DNA from 2 places in the Vibrio sp. 1F263 genome. Region 2 is predicted to be linked to the other one. Evidence: predicted binding sites of a transcription regulator. Region 2 holds the regulator's gene; the other holds the start of a gene.
What was found. The regulator CRP, encoded in region 2, controls carbon source genes, mostly activating them, when cyclic AMP is high. The targets are predictions, from matches to a motif close to TGTGANNNNNNTCACA.
Positions count from the first base shown of each region.

Region 1 (5,687 bases), on a different contig from region 2:
CATGCTCATCGCGAACGCATTGCCAATTATGGCGAGCGCCGTTGGTGGCACGTTGCTGGTGTTGGTGTCCTTATCATGGTTTTTAGACCGCTTGCTTTCGAGAGGTAACTGATCATGTGGATTCTACTCACCATCGTGGTATTCCTGTTTGCTCGCTGGGTAAGTCAAAAAGTAAACTCACCGCTGTGTAATCCACTGCTGATCAGCATTGGTATCATCATTCCGATACTCACGTTCTTCAAAGTACCGTTTGAGACTTACTATGCAGACAACACCTGGATTACCTACATGCTGCAGCCTGCGGTTGTTGCACTTGCTTACCCGCTTTATGAACAGCTACCTCAAATCAGAGCCAACTGGCGCATCATTACCTTTGCTTGCACGCTAGGCAGTGTGATGTCGATGACAACAACGGCATTAATAGCAGTGGCTTTTAAAGCTGACTTAACTTTGATTGCGAGTTTATTAGGTAAATCAGTCACCACACCAATTGCGATGGAAGTATCGAGCCATTTAGGTGGTGAAGCAGCGATTGCGGCAATACTGGTATTGATTGTTGGTCTATTTGGGGCAATTTTTGCTTACCCAATCTACAATCTCATTGGTATTAAGAGCCCTATCGCGCGTGGTTTAACCATGGGTACCGTGTCTCACGCTTTAGGTACTGCGACATGTGCTGAAAAGAATCAGGAAGATGCTGCATTCAGTTCGTTGGCATTGGTTCTTTGTGGGGTTATCACCTCAATCATTGCACCGAGTATATTTTCGCTCGTGGTTTGGTTCTATTCTTAACCACTTTGATTACAGTTTATACGCGCTCTAATAGATGAGTTGGTAAATAGCTAAACTCACTGGTTCGCGACTTTTAAGCGTTACAGATATCAATAAGCCCAAGCATAACCTGATTATTTCAGTGGTAGCTTGGGCTTTTTTCTCTCATTTATTCATCAATACTTGACAAACCAAACTCAATTTCAAGCAATAAGTGCGATATCAATGGTAGTTTTTACTCTTGCAATCGATTTCATCTGTGACCTCACTCTAATTATGCAAACCAATGTAACAGCAACAACGCAGTAGTGATCAAAGTCACAGAAAATTCCTGAGCATTGCATAGAATTAAAGCCTAAGGTCAATTAAGGATTCAACATGAACAGTCGTATTATCCTGGCGCTGGAAAGTGCTCCAACAGCAATCAAAGCACTTTTGAGTGACATCGTATTAGCAGACAACTTTGACGCGACATTGTCTCCAGAACAATTTGCTAGCCTACTGCAAGCAAGTGGTTTAGCGGATGACGAGCTACGTATTGCGCTACTTCCTTTTGCCGCAGCCTATTCTTACGCTCCGTTATCTGACTTTTATGTTGGTGCAATCGTGCGTGGTTTGTCTGGCACTCTGTATTTTGGTGCAAACCTTGAAATTGCTGGTGCTCAACTTGGCCAAACAGTACACGCTGAGCAATCTGCAATCAGCCACGCTTGGATGAAAGGCGAGCAAGGTATCTCTGATATCACAATCAATTTCAGCCCTTGTGGTCACTGTCGTCAATTCATGAACGAACTGACCACAGCAAAAGAACTTAAAGTTCAGCTTCCACAACGTGATGAAATGTCTCTGCAAGAGTACCTACCAGACTCATTCGGCCCTGCTGACTTAGGTGTGACGACTGGCCTAATGACTAAGCTTGATCATAAGCACACGACTGAAGAAACAACGCCTATTGTTGTAGAAGCGCTAGCAGCACTAAACCGCAGCCATGCGCCTTACACCAAAAACCTAAGTGGTGTTTCACTGCAATTGACGTCGGGTGAGATTTTCACCGGTGCTTACGCTGAAAACGCAGCGTTCAACCCGAGCTTACCTCCTCTACAAGTGGCGTTGATTCAACTTAAACTGGCTGGCTTCGATTTCGAACAGATTGAAAGTGCAGCGTTGGTTGAAATTGCCGAAGGTAGCATCAGTCACCTAGCGGATACGCAGTCTACATTAGAAGCGATTAATCCCGACATTCCAGTGACTTACTTAGCAATCTAAGTACATCTAATTAACAAAATTTTAAATAAGCAGCCCTATTTAACGGGGCTGCTTTTTTTATACCTGTAATTAACGCAACAACTTGCGCAAACGTTTGCTTTTATCATTGAAATAAGTATGATCACCCCGTTTTCAATCAATCGTTCAAAAGATCGGAAGGAATTTCTATGTTTGGTACTGCTACTCGTGAAAATGCTACTCGTGTACTTCTATTAGGTTCAGGTGAACTCGGCAAAGAAGTTGCTATCGAGTGCCAACGTTTAGGCTTGGAAGTTATTGCATGTGACCGTTACGCAGACGCACCCGCGATGCAAGTCGCGCATCGTAGCCATGTACTAGACATGTTAGATGGCGATGCACTGCAAGCAGTCATTGAACTTGAAAAACCAGATTATGTGGTTCCTGAAATTGAAGCTATCGCCACTAGCAAGTTAGTTGAACTAGAAGCACAAGGTTTGAATGTCGTTCCAACTGCGAATGCAACCAAGCTAACGATGAACCGAGAAGGCATCCGACGTCTAGCCGCAGAAGAGCTAAAACTAAGCACGTCTCCTTACCGCTTCGCAGACACCTTTGAAGATTTCTCAGCCGCTGTTGAATTCGTGGGTATGCCTTGTGTTGTGAAACCAGTAATGAGTTCTTCAGGTAAAGGTCAAAGTGTTATCAAAACACAAGAAGACATTCAGAAGTCTTGGGACTACGCACAAGAAGGTGGTCGTACTGGTGCAGGTCGTGTGATCGTTGAAGGCTTCATCGATTTTGATTACGAAATCACGCTACTGACCGTTCGCGCAGTCGACGGTGTGCATTTCTGTGCGCCTATCGGTCACCGTCAAGAAGATGGTGATTACCGTGAATCATGGCAGCCACAAGTAATGTCAGACAACGCACTTAAAACAGCGCAATACACCGCTGAACAAGTGGTTAATGCACTAGGTGGTCACGGTATCTTTGGTGTCGAGCTGTTTGTTAAAGGCGATCACGTTATCTTCAACGAAGTATCCCCTCGCCCACACGATACTGGCTTAGTGACTCTTATGTCTCAAGACTCATCGGAATTCGCACTGCACGTACGCGCGTTTACCGGTATGCCGATCAAATCCATCACGCAATACGGTCCATGTGCATCAGCGGTTATTCTGGGCCAAGGCACTTCAACCAACATTCGTTTTGAAGGTCTTACAGAGGCGCTAGACGCACCACAAACGCAAGTTCGCTTGTTTGGTAAGCCTGATATCGATGGTCGCCGTCGTCTAGGTGTGGCGCTGACTCGTCGCAACAGCACTGAGACTGCGATTGAAGATGCAATTGAGAGTGCTTCTAAAGTAAAAGTAATTTACTAACTGTTAATTACCATTTTCTAGCTAATGACAACTAGACTACTAATTGGTAACGACTAACTCAGATCTGAACCATTACGTTCTCACATCTGAACAATCACGACTTCAAATCTGAACAATAAAAAAGACGGGCTATCGAGCCCGTCTTTTTGTTGGTGTTATCTTTTTTATTGAAGCGGTCTTTTCGCTAGAGAGCTCACTGCGCTTAAGCGTCTGAGTCAATCAAGTACACTTCTTCACTGAATCGAGACAAACCTTTCTTCGCAATCTTAGGGTGTTCATCATCTGCGATATCTTGATTCAACAAAGTGAGCTTATAACCTGCAAATAACTGCTCGATCTCTAGCTTAGGTACGCTAAACGGAGGCCCTGCCATCTCACTTTGATCGTAATCCAATGTCACCAATAAGATTTTGCCGCCTGGCTTTAACAGTTGCTTCAAACGCTCTACATATTGCACGCGCATCTCTTCAGGCAATGCGACTAAAGACGCGCGATCGTAAATGGTATCGACAGGCTGGATTGGCGCTGAGAAGTAATCGCCCGTGTAGATGTTCAGTTCATCGAATTGATACAGCTCGTGCTGACCACTGATTTGAGTCACAGTCGGGGTGTAAAGGTGCTCTGCAAAAAATGCGCGAACCGCAATCTGACTTAACTCGACACCTTGAACATCTTCATGCTTTGAAGCTAGCCAAATCAGATCTTCACTTTTGCCACAAAGTGGAACAAACACACTCTTCTCGTAGCTAGGCTCAGTCTTTTCCCAAAATTTAATCAGAAGTGGGTTTACATCTTCGAGGTGGAAACCAATTTGGTTGGCTGCCCATTTATTGTGCCAAAATTCAGGATTATTCATCTTTCGTTCATGTTAAACAGTCATAATGCAAGGGTACAGTATAGAGAGGTAAGAGCAACCTTAGCTTGGTTTAAAGTACCAAATTGGTTTCGATGAAATCAGAAACTGGCTAAGTTCAAAGTTCTAATAATTGCGGAACTAACGGTTAGATTATTTGTCTATATCTTCACATTTTAAAGCAATATTAAACGTTAGAGTTGGTTTCTGTCTTAGCTAGCCCCATTTAATATGTAGTGAGTTTAGTTAAGCTGTTTTTACTCTTGTGCGTTACTGGTTACCCCTTTTAACTACCCGTTTTTGTAACCTTGTATTTTGGAGTTTGAATGAGTGTATTTCTCCGTACGACGGCCCTAATGCTATTGGTATTGAGCCGAGCGCCTGCATTCGCAGCAGCACCTGTTTCAACAAGTTCGACTGATCAAACGCGCACTCCTGCGCAAAACCAAGTTTCATCAAACGTATTCCGTCATAGTTTGAGCGGCCTTTACGGCATCAAAGCCTTCGACTCACGCCCGACTCAGCCTTACACCGACTTCGATATTCTGTACAGCAAAGCACATCAAGGCCAAGCTGAACTAGAAACTATCTGTAAAAGTACTGCCCTACTCACCAATTCTGAAGCGCTATTTGCTGGCGTTAAATCTCAAGCTCGTGCAGAAGAAAAAATCGCCCTTGAGCTTGATGGTGATGTAACAAAAATTACCGACTTAGCCCGTGCAACTATCATCGCGAACGATGTAGAAAGCTTGGTTGAAGTTTACGAAGCGCTAAGCCGTGAAGCAGACGTTGTTAAGCTGAAAAACAAGTTTAAGTCACCAGCCGATTCTGGCTACCGTGACCTTAACTTGTTGGTTCGTTTACCTAAAACCAACATCATTGCAGAGGTTCAACTTCACTTGAAAGCGATTGCTGATGTGAAAAGTGGCCCTGAGCACGAACTCTACGAAATCATCCAAGGCATTGAGCGTCACGCAATTGCAGAACATCGCCCAATCAATGACATTGAAGCGGCACAAATCAATAGCCTAAGACGCCAATCTTTAGAGCTTTACCAACAAGCATGGCAACCTTACATTACCACGCACATCAAAGCGGCTTAACCACAGGCATAAACGCTTATCACAAACAACAACGACAAAGGGCTGCATAATCGCAGCCCTTTCTTTTTATTAGTGCTCTCGCGTTGCTTTCATTAGTTCATTAGTTCATTAGTTCATTACTATCAGAAAGCAAAATATAGGGATGTCACTATTAGTAGTTAACGAGAAGGGTGATTAACGAGAAGGGTAGCTAAGAAAAGAGAGTCAGGTGATACCACTAAGAGAAACTAGTGACAAGACAGTCAGCAAATGATGCATAAGACGTAGATACAAAAAGACCACGCTAGGCGTGGTCTATTGCTTGGCTACTTCTCGATTTTAATATTTTCGACTCGGGCCTTCAGTTTTTGT
Region 1 is NZ_JBGONI010000004.1:183,851-189,537, reverse strand. Features, by position in the region: gene ACED25_RS04445 (CidA/LrgA family protein) at 1-112, shown strand, start outside; gene ACED25_RS04440 (LrgB family protein) at 115-792, shown strand; gene cdd (cytidine deaminase) at 1,150-2,037, shown strand; gene purT (formate-dependent phosphoribosylglycinamide formyltransferase) at 2,205-3,380, shown strand; gene ACED25_RS04425 (thiopurine S-methyltransferase) at 3,583-4,236, opposite strand; gene ACED25_RS04420 (RelA/SpoT domain-containing protein) at 4,560-5,336, shown strand; gene ihfA (integration host factor subunit alpha) at 5,642-5,687, opposite strand, start outside.
Region 1: cdd (cytidine deaminase) is a predicted target of CRP. The motif match lies at 1,030-1,045, and genes of this name have one in related genera.

Region 2 (5,687 bases):
CGAGCTCAAGTGACAATTGCAGAGCATTCAAGCTCTAAAGACTTCCTAATTGGTAATACCTCGTTTGAGAACTTCCGCGCAGTAGCTGCGAAAGGCGCGTATGACCAAGCTAGCGACACAGTGATTTTATCATCTGAAGTAGCAAGCGCTCTTGAAGTAAAAGAAGGCGAATTCGTTCGCATGTTGGCTCAATAAGAGCGGCGATTATCTGTCGAAGATTTTAAGGATAGAAGTATGACTCAGTGGATAGCAGGACAGTGGGTGGCAGGTCAAGGCGACGCCATGACATCAGTAAGCCCATACAATAATGAAGTCGTGTGGCAAGGCGATAGTGCAACACCAGCACAGGTTGAATCTGCAGTAGCAGCGGCGCGTGACGCTTTCTTAGTTTGGAAACAATTGAGCTTTGCAGAGCGTGAAGCGATCGTATTGAACTTTGCTGAGAAGGTAAAAGAGAACAGCGAAGAAATTGCACAGATTATTGCAAAAGAGACGGGTAAGCCGATTTGGGAAACTCGCACTGAAGCGGGTGCGATGGCGGGTAAAATCGCTATCTCTATTCGTGCTTACCACGAACGTACGGGTGAAGCTTCACGTGAAGCCGCAGGCAACCAAATCGTATTGCGTCATCGCCCATTAGGCGTAATGGCGGTATTTGGTCCTTATAACTTCCCAGGTCATCTGCCTAACGGTCATATTGTTCCGGCACTGCTATCGGGTAATACCGTGGTATTTAAGCCGTCAGAGCAGACACCTTGGACGGGTGAGTTTGCGATGAAACTGTGGCAAGAAGCAGGCCTTCCAGCTGGCGTGATTAACCTAGTGCAAGGCGCTAAAGAAACTGGTATCGCACTGGCTGATGCTAAAGGTCTTGATGGCGTGTTATTCACGGGCAGTGCTAATACCGGTCATATCCTTCACCGTCAGTTCGCAGGTCAACCGGGCAAGATGTTGGCGCTAGAGATGGGCGGCAACAACCCTATGGTGATCACTGACCAATTTGGTGATGCTGACGCGACGGTTTACACCATTATTCAATCGGCTTTCATCAGTGCGGGTCAACGTTGTACGTGTGCGCGTCGCTTGTATGTGCCTGTTGGAGAAAAGGGCGATCAACTGCTCGATAAGCTTGTTGCGGCTACCTTGAAGATTCGTGTTGATCAGCCATTCGCTGAGCCAGCACCCTTCATGGGCCCACAAATCTCTGAAGCGGCGGCTAAGTTCATTTTGGACGCGCAAGCTAATCTGCAATCGTTAGGTGGTGTAAGCCTAGTCGAAGCCAAAGCGGGCGAAGCGGCGTTTGTTTCTCCGGGTATTATCGATGCAACCAACATTGCTGAACTGCCAGATGAAGAGTACTTCGGCCCATTGCTGCAAGTGGTTCGCTACCAATCGCTAGAGCAAGCCGTTGAACTGGCTAATGACACGCGCTTTGGTTTGTCTGCAGGCCTAGTTTCAACCGACGATTCCGAATGGGAATACTTCGTTGACCATATCCGTGCGGGTATTGTTAACCGTAATCGCCAGCTAACAGGTGCAAGTGGTGATGCACCATTTGGTGGCCCGGGTGCTTCAGGCAACCTACGCCCAAGTGCTTACTATGCGGCTGACTACTGTGCTTACCCAATGGCGTCAATGGAAGGTGGTGAAACTCAACTGCCAACTACGTTTAGCCCAGGTATTGAGCTGTAGTTTTGGTTCTTAAGCTTTAACTTGATGAATCATAAGCTTATGAGCTCTAGGTTCATGAGTAACAGATTCATTGATTGATTGTGTAATAAGGAAGCGGTGTTATCGCTTCCTATTTTCACCCACGTCCGACACCTAGATTGGGCGCTAGATAATAATAGAACAAGTATGTCACAGGCTGATGGCTGCTGACTCTATGTCCAGCCTCTCCCTTTCTAATCCAAATTACTAGCTTGCTAGAACCTCTGACAAGGAGTCACCATGACGCCCGATCTACTCTTTAAATCACTATGGAATGATTACATTCACAGGCTTTGTCCATCGGCTGAGAAAGTACATCACTTGCTGAAAGAAGACGAAGCCCTGATTAATGATCATATTGCACTGCGTACTTTTAATGTTGCACCGCTGGGGATTGAAACACTGGCCAAGCCTTTCCTTGAGTTAGGTTACAAGGCATGTGGCGATTACTTGTTTGAGAGCAAGAAGCTAGTGGCTAAGCATTACGAGCATCCAGATCCAAAACAACCAAAAGTGTTCATTAGTGAGTTGAAGGTCGAAGAGTGTTCAAGCGACTTACAACAGATCGTTGCTAAGTTGGTTGGGCAAGTAGACGCAAGCAAGCTTCAGGGTCATGAATTCTTGTTTGGTGGTCGTCTTTGGGGTTTGAGCTTCGCAGATTTCCAAGTGCTAGCAAAAGAGAGTGAATACGCTTCTTGGCTCGCAGCTCATGGTTACGGTGCAAACCACTTTACGGTGAGTGTGAACCAGTTAAATAAGTTCGATGAAGTGCAGGCCGTGAATGACTATCTGAATGAGTCGGGATTCACTATCAATGCGTCAGGTGGTGAGGTGAAAGGCTCTCCAGAGGTCTTATTAGAGCAATCATCAACTATGGCAGACAAAGTCCCAGTTTCATTTGTTGAAGGCAATGAGATGATTCCTGGAGGCTTTTATGAGTTTGCTAAGCGTTATGTGATGGCCAATGGTGAGCTTTATACCGGATTTGTCGCGGCTTCAGCTGACAAGATCTTTGAAAGCACCAACGGTTAAAGAAAGATACGAGTACGGGCTTTGCCCTAGAGGTGCGGGTACGCTTCGCTTCGAGATACTTTAGAATAGTGAAGTCCGATTTCTAACTTTGCTTCCCGCATCTGTTCTTTAGACCTTTAGAAAACAAAAAAGCCACCAAATTCGCATTTGGTGGCTTTCAAATTTTTGGCTCAGTTAATCGAGATTAACGAGTGCCGTATACCACGATGGTCTTACCGTGTGCAGAAATTAGGTTCTGCTCTTCTAGCATCTTCAAGATACGACCTACGGTCTCACGAGAACAACCAACAATCTGGCCAATCTCTTGACGAGTGATCTTGATTTGCATGCCGTCAGGGTGAGTCATTGCATCTGGCTGTTTTGCTAGGTTTAGTAGCGTTTGAGCGATACGACCTGTTACGTCAAGGAACGCTAAGTCACCAACCTTTTGGCTAGTTACTTGTAGACGGTTTGCCATTTGCGCTGAAAGACGCATTAGAATATCTGGGTTCACTTGGATAAGTTGACGGAATTTCTTGAAAGAAATCTCAGCTACTTCACAAGGAGATTTTGCACGAACCCATGCAGTACGCTCTTGGTCTTCTTCGAACAAGCCAAGCTCACCGATGAAGTCGCCTTGGTTTAGGTAAGAAAGAATCATTTCCTTACCTTCTTCGTCTTTGATAAGAACTGCCACAGAACCTTTAACGATGTAGTACAAGGTTTCTGCCTTTTCACCAGCATGAATCAAAGTACTTTTTGAAGGGTACTTATGAATATGACAGTGTGAAAGGAACCACTCTAATGTTGGATCGGTTTGGGGTTTACCTAGAACCATAATATCTTACTTCCTCTGCAGGGTATGCTTGCCGCTTTCCATATTTTAGCTAAGCCTGAATTGACCTAGCTAGGATAAGAGCACTCGTTGAGTGCTGCAAGCTATCTTGTGTTTCGTTTAAGAATAGTATCCTTTTTCAGGTACTATTTCTTGATTTTAATCGTGACCAAGCTACGATTTTTTACGCAAAATTGTGCACATGATCACGGTATGAAAAGTAATCAACCAGAATGTTGTTTTGTTAGCCTATTTTCCCGGTTTCTATAAGTTGTTGCAGGATCGGCCTTACAATGAGCTCCATAGCAAAACTCATCTTGCCTCCTGGCACCACAAGCGTGTTATGACGTGACATAAATGAGCCATCAATCATAGCCAACAGGTAAGGGAAATCGACGTTTTTGATGCCGCGCAAACGTATAACCACGAAGCTTTCGTCTAAACTTGGGATCCCTTTTGCATTCAGTGGATTTGATGTATCTACGGTAGGGACACGCTGAAAGTTGATATGAGTACGCGAAAACTGCGGGGTAATGTAGTTAAGGTAATCATCCATTGAGCGAACAATAGAATCCATCACCGCTTCGCGAGAGTGACCACGATCGCGTGTGTCACGAACGAATTTCTGGATCCACTCCAAGTTTACGATAGGTACCATGCCGATAAGCAGATCGACGTGTTGAGAAACATTGATGTCACCATCGACTACGCCACCGTGAAGACCTTCGTAGAACATCACATCCGAGTTTTCAGGGATCTCTTGCCATGGCGTAAAGGTGCCGGGCATTTGATTGTAAGGCACGGCTTCATCGAAGGTATGCAGATAGCTACGGACTTTTCCCGTGCCTTCATTGCCGTATTGACGGAAGAAATCTTCTAATGCACCAAAATCGTTAGCTTGTGGACCAAAGTAGCTGATGTGCTTACCTTGCTCGCGCGCCTTACGGATCTCGACATCCATCTCTGGTCGAGTGAAGCGATGGAAACTATCCCCTTCAACCCAAGCTGCCTTCACGTCCATCATATTGAACATTTTTCGGAAGGCTTCTGAGGTAGTGGTGGTGCCGGCTCCAGATGAACCCGTCACCGCAATAATTGGATGTTTAGCGGACATGACAACCCTTGTCTTTTGAGTAACTTACTTGTTAGCAATCGTTTACCACTATAACACGGCTCCTTTATGAGCGCAGCTTAGAAGCGTTTTGTGACTTGAATATCAACTGTTTCATGCAGTTCAGAAAACACGATACTCACTTCTCCTGAGGCTAATTGATGTTTCACTTGGTCAATTTTGTTTTGCAGTGAAACTTCTACGTCACCATAGTCCGTACCTTCACGCAGTACGAATTCTTTGATGAGGTTTTCCAGTGTCTCTGGCGCAATGTCTTGCCACGGGATGATCATAAATACTTCTCTCTTTTATGTTCATGGGTAGGTTTATTGTTGTAGAAATGAGTGAGCTTAGTAATATTTTAACTGTTATTTACTAAGGCTCGTCATTATGCCGAATCTTGTAGACTTTCATAGTAGGCGGGTAATGCTTCTTCTAACCAAAATCTTGGCTTGAGTGTGCTGCCGGTAATGAACCCCACATGACCGCCTTTTTGAAACAGTCGATAATCGATGTTATCAGGCAGAACGAACTTTGGAATCACATCATCGGTCATGAAAGGATCGTCCTTGGCATGAATGATCTGAGTTGGTAGTTTGATCTTCTTGAGTTTAGGTAGTGCGGAGCATTGTGCATAATAATCTTGGGCATTTTTGAACCCATGCAGAGGCGCCGTGATTTGTTCATCAAACTCATACAGTTTGGTGATCTTCTTAATGGTTTCCGCTGTGACACCAAGCTTTTCCTGTAGCAGGCTAACTTTTTTCAAGGCGTTTGATTTTAGAGAGTTGAGTAGATACTTCTTATAGAGTTTGGAGAAGCCCTGCTCAATGCGACTAGAACAACAAGCCAAGTCAAATGGAGCAGATACTATGGTCGCCGCCGACAGCAATGGGTCGTCGGCATACTCAGCCAAATAATTCGCCAGCATGTTACCACCCAAAGAGATACCAACTGCAACTTTGGGGTTGTTGGGGAACTGCGCGTGCAGATGCCTTAGGAAAAAGCGCGCATCTTCGA
Region 2 is NZ_JBGONI010000011.1:15,681-21,367, reverse strand. Features, by position in the region: gene astA (arginine N-succinyltransferase) at 1-195, shown strand, start outside; gene astD (succinylglutamate-semialdehyde dehydrogenase) at 235-1,692, shown strand; gene ACED25_RS09775 (DUF1338 domain-containing protein) at 1,951-2,742, shown strand; gene crp (cAMP-activated global transcriptional regulator CRP) at 2,927-3,559, opposite strand; gene ACED25_RS09765 (phosphoribulokinase) at 3,801-4,670, opposite strand; gene ACED25_RS09760 (YheU family protein) at 4,748-4,960, opposite strand; gene ACED25_RS09755 (hydrolase) at 5,056-5,687, opposite strand, start outside.